Regions from separate parts of the Streptomyces sp. JLBT605 genome, predicted to be linked through region 2. Evidence: riboswitches for the same ligand, from Rfam matches in the RefSeq annotation. Region 2 holds a riboswitch; the other holds the start of a gene.
What was found. A riboswitch is a leader RNA that binds a small molecule or an ion and turns the genes downstream of it on or off. The one in region 2 is predicted to bind FMN.
Positions count from the first base shown of each region.

Region 1: another riboswitch for FMN. It lies ahead of ribB (3,4-dihydroxy-2-butanone-4-phosphate synthase); the one in region 2 lies ahead of ribD (bifunctional diaminohydroxyphosphoribosylaminopyrimidine deaminase/5-amino-6-(5-phosphoribosylamino)uracil reductase RibD).

Region 1 is NZ_CM177087.1:3,472,238-3,474,428, reverse strand. Features, by position in the region: gene AC4BDD_RS15035 (MFS transporter) at 1-492, opposite strand, end outside; gene ribB (3,4-dihydroxy-2-butanone-4-phosphate synthase) at 684-1,316, opposite strand; FMN riboswitch at 1,641-1,769, opposite strand; gene AC4BDD_RS15025 (lysylphosphatidylglycerol synthase transmembrane domain-containing protein) at 1,911-2,191, opposite strand, start outside.
Region 2 is NZ_CM177087.1:862,612-864,802, forward strand. Features, by position in the region: gene AC4BDD_RS04035 (riboflavin synthase) at 1-263, opposite strand, end outside; gene ribD (bifunctional diaminohydroxyphosphoribosylaminopyrimidine deaminase/5-amino-6-(5-phosphoribosylamino)uracil reductase RibD) at 265-1,410, opposite strand; FMN riboswitch at 1,567-1,697, opposite strand; gene AC4BDD_RS04045 (MFS transporter) at 1,976-2,191, shown strand, end outside.

The DNA.
Region 1 (2,191 bases), 2.6 Mb from region 2:
CGCGCCGCCGCCGGCCGAGACCGCGGCGAACACGCCGAAGGCCCGGTTGCGTTCCGGGCCTTCGGTGAAGGTCGTGGTGATCAGCGCCAGCGAGGTGGGGGAGGCGATCGCGCCGCCGACCCCCTGGAGCGCGCGGGCGGCCAGCAGCTGCCCGGAGGTCTGCGCCAGACCTCCGAGCAGCGACGCCAGCACGAACAGCAGCACGCCGCCGATGAACACCCGGCGGCGGCCGAGGATGTCACCGGTCCGGCCGCCGAGCAACAGCAGTCCGCCGAAGGTGAGGGTGTAGGCGTTGACCACCCACGACAGGCTGGTGGTGGAGAACTCCAGCGCGCTCTGGATGTGCGGCAGCGCGATGTTCACGATGGTGATGTCCAGGACCACCATCAGCTGGCAGCTGGCGATGACGGCCAGTGCGACGCCCTTGCCGCCCTGTGACCGGTCCTCCGCGGTGGCTGTCCCGGTGTCCGGTGCCGGGCGGGAAGTCGCCATGGTGTGCCCCCGGGTATGAGCGTCGGGCGGACCGAGGCGTTCGCCCATTCGACGGTAATCCGGGGTCCGGAGGCCGACCAGTCGATCTTCGCGGCCGGTCGGCACCGGTCAGAGCCGGTCAGCACGCGTCAGCGGCAGCCGTCAGCACCGGTCGGCACCCGTCAGCGCCGGTCGGCACCCGTCAGCACCCGTCAGCGCCGGTCGCCACCCGTCAGAGCTGCCGCGGCCCGCGCCAGCCGGTAGGCGGCCAGGTCGCGCACCGAGATCAGCGGCACCAGCCGGCTGGCCGCCAGCTGCCGCAGATCGTCGTACCGGGCCATGCTCCAGTCCGCGTTGACCACCTCGCACATGGTGGTGACCCCGGACAGCCCGGCGAGCCGGGAGAGGTCGACGGCGGCCTCGGTGTGCCCGTCCCGCTGGAGCACCCCGCCGGGGGCGGCGCGGACCGGGAAGACATGGCCGGGCCGGCCCAGGTCCTCGGGGGCGGTGGCGGGGTCGGCGAGCGCCTGGATGGTCCGGGACCGCTCCTGCGCGGAAATACCGGTGGTTCCCCCCGCCTTGAGATCGACGGAGACGGTGAAGGCCGTTTCGTGCAGTCCGGTGTTGTCTTCCACCATATGGGGCAGCCGGAGTTCGGCGGCGCGTTCGTCGGGGAGGGCCACACAGATCACACCCGAGGTGTGATCCAGCATCTGCTTCAGTGATTCCTCGTCGGTGTACTCGGCGGCGATCATCAAATCGCCTTCGTTCTCGCGGGATTCCTCGTCGAAGACGATCACGAAACCGCCTTCGGCGAATGCCTCGATCGCCTGCTCCACTGCCATGAGGCGTTCGGTCCCTGCCGCCGTCTGCTCCAACACGGTCACGGTGTGTGTCCCTCCTGCTTTCTCGACTCTTCGCCGGCCCGGCCCTTTTTCAAGGGCGCGGCGGGCCTTGGTGGTCTGCCGGAGACGGAGGGGGAGTGCGTGGTGCGCTGCCGCTCCCCGACCGCCGTGCGGTTTCCGGGGACACGGACACAGCCGTCGTGGGTGAGCGGGCCCGGTTCATCGCGGGACTCGGGCGGCCACCGGCGATCAACCCCTGATGATCGCTGCCGGTGATCGCCGCCGATCCGCACCGGACGGGTCACTGCACGACATCGTGCCGCCGCGTACGTCCTACCATCCGGACTTTGACCGTCGGTCCCGGAATTCCACCGGGTCAACCGGCCGATGGCTTCGGCCGGGTCGCGGACTTTCACCGCCGGTTCGGAGTTTCACCGACCCCGGAGCACGCGCGTTACGTCGCCGAGTATTTTGACACATGCTCATGTATTGACGAAGTGTCAATCGTCACATACCGGCCCGGTCTCCGGTTTCGAAAGCCTCCGGTGGCCTGACCATCCGGTATCCGCTATCCGGACAACGGGAATTGATCGATCACAGGACTTTGCGCCGCACCAGCACGCCCAGCGTCAGCGCCCCCGGCAGCAGCGGCAGCCAGACGGTGATCAGCCGGTAGCCCAGCACCACGGCGGTGGCGGCCGGAGTCGTCGCCCCGGCCCCGACCAGCGCGATGACCAGCGCCGCCTCCACCGATCCGATGCCGCCCGGCGTCGGCACCAGGGCGGCGGCCGCACAGGCCGCCAGATAGGCGACCGCCACATGTGCCGCCGGGACCGGCACGTCCAGCGCGGACGCGACCGCGACCAGGCCGGCGG
Region 2 (2,191 bases):
TCCATGGGCCGCTCCAGGTTGATCCGGGAGCCGGGCGCCAGGACGCCGAGGCTGGAGCGCTTCAGGGTCTCGGCCATCACATCGGCGGTGAACTCGCCGTCCGCGGTGTCCACGACGGTCAGACAGACGCCGTTGACCGCGATGGAGTCGCCGTGCTTGGCGCCCTGGGTGACGAGCGGGCCGCGCAGCCGGAAGCGCGAGGAGTCGCCGAGGTTCTCGACGGCGACAACCTCACCCAGTTCTTCAACGATTCCCGTGAACACGTCAGTTCTCCTCGGAGTCGGTCGCAGTGGCGGTGGCTGGTGGTGCTGCGGGTGGTTCTGCGGGTGGTGCCGGTGGTGCGGGCACGGCGGTGACGCGCAGGTCGGGGCCGAGCCGGGTGGCGTCGGTCATCTCGAGGCGCAACGCCTGCGTGATGGTGGTGATTCCGGCGTCGCCGAGCGCGGCCGGGCCGTCGCCGAGCAGCGCCGGGGCGAGGTAGCCGACGACCTGGTCGACGGCGCCGGCGGCGATGAAGGACCCGGCGAGGGTCGGCCCGCCCTCCAGCAGCACCGAGCGCACCCCGCGCTGGTGGAGGGCGGTGAGCAGGGCGTGGATGCCGAGTCCGGTGTCGTCGCCCGGCAGCCGCAGGACCTCGACGCCGGGCAGGTGCCGGGTGTCGGCCTCCTCGGAGACGGCGATCAGGGTCGGTGCCGCGTCGTCCAGGACGCGGGCGCTCGGCAGGATCATCGCGTGGGTGTCGACGACCACCCGCAGCGGCTGGGTCACGTCGTCCCGGCCGCGCACGGCCAGATGCGGGTCGTCGGTCCGCAGGGTGCCGGATCCGACGACGACCGCGTCGGCCTCGGCGCGCAGCCGGTGCACATCGGCGCGGGAGTCCGGCGAGGTGATCCAGCGGCTGCTGCCGTCGGCGGCGGCGATGCGGCCGTCCAGGGTCGCGGCGTACTTCCACACCACGAAGGGGCGGCCGAGCCGGACGGCGGTCAGCCAGGCGATGTTGCCGGCCTCGGCCTCCTCGGCCAGCAGCCCGGCCTCGACCTCGATGCCGGCGGCGGCGAGGGTGGCGGCGCCGGCGCCCGCCGCCGGGGTGGGGTCGGCGACGGCGTAGACGACGCGGGCGACTCCGGCGGCGATCAGGGCCTGGGCGCACGGACCGGTGCGTCCGGTGTGGTTGCAGGGTTCCAGGGTGACGACGGCGGTTCCGCCGCGGGCCCGGTCGCCGGCCGCGCGGAGTGCGTTCACCTCGGCGTGCGGGCCGCCCGCGCGCCGGTGCCAGCCTTCTCCGACCGGCTCGCCGTGGGCGTCGAGGACGACGCAGCCGACGACCGGATTGGGGCTGGTGTGGCCGAGGCCGTGGGCGGCGAGCGCGATGGCGCGGCGCATCGCGCGGGTTTCGGCTGCGGTGGCCACCGGGTCCTCCTGCCTGCTGGGCACGGACTCCGGGGCTGTCTGAGTCGACAGAAGCGGGAAGGTAGCACCGCTAAGACGCCGACGCCGGGAAACGGGCCGTCCCCCCATCACGGGAACGAACGGACCGCCGGCAGCGGCGCACCGGTGCTTCGCCCGCCGCGCACTGCCTCCCATCCGGACTTTAACCGTCGGTCCAGGAATTTCACCTGGTCAACCGGCCGCTGGCTGCGGACGGGTCGCGGACTGTAACCGCCGGTTCGGATTTTCACCGACCCCGGAGTGCGCTGACGTCACTGGTACGCCACCAGTGTGCCATGCGCGATCGCGCCGACTGGAGGCGGCTTCTCTGTGGCTTCCCTCACCTGCCGCGCGCCCGCGGGCCCGGCGATGCGGGGCCGGCGGCACCGGGCGGTGCGGGCCGTCGCCCGGGCCTGATGGCTGACCACACGTCAGCGGGCGGTTACGCGGGGAGGCTCGAACCGTTCGGGCGGGGCTGGCGAAAACGCGTTCGCCGGGCAGGCTTGCCCAGCGGGCCGGTACCGGCCGGTGCGGGAGGGGACGGCGGATGGACACCAGTGCGACCGGGTCCGCGGGCGGGCCGGGGGTGCCCGAGGTGCGGCGGGCGCGCCTCGCCGTCGCGGCGGTCTTCGCGGTGCATGGCACCGTCACCGGCAACTTCGCCACCCGCGTCCCCTGGCTCCAGGAGCACTTGGACATCAGCGCGGGCGCGCTCGGCCTGGCACTCGCCTTCCCCGCGATCGGCTCCTCGGTCGCGATGCCC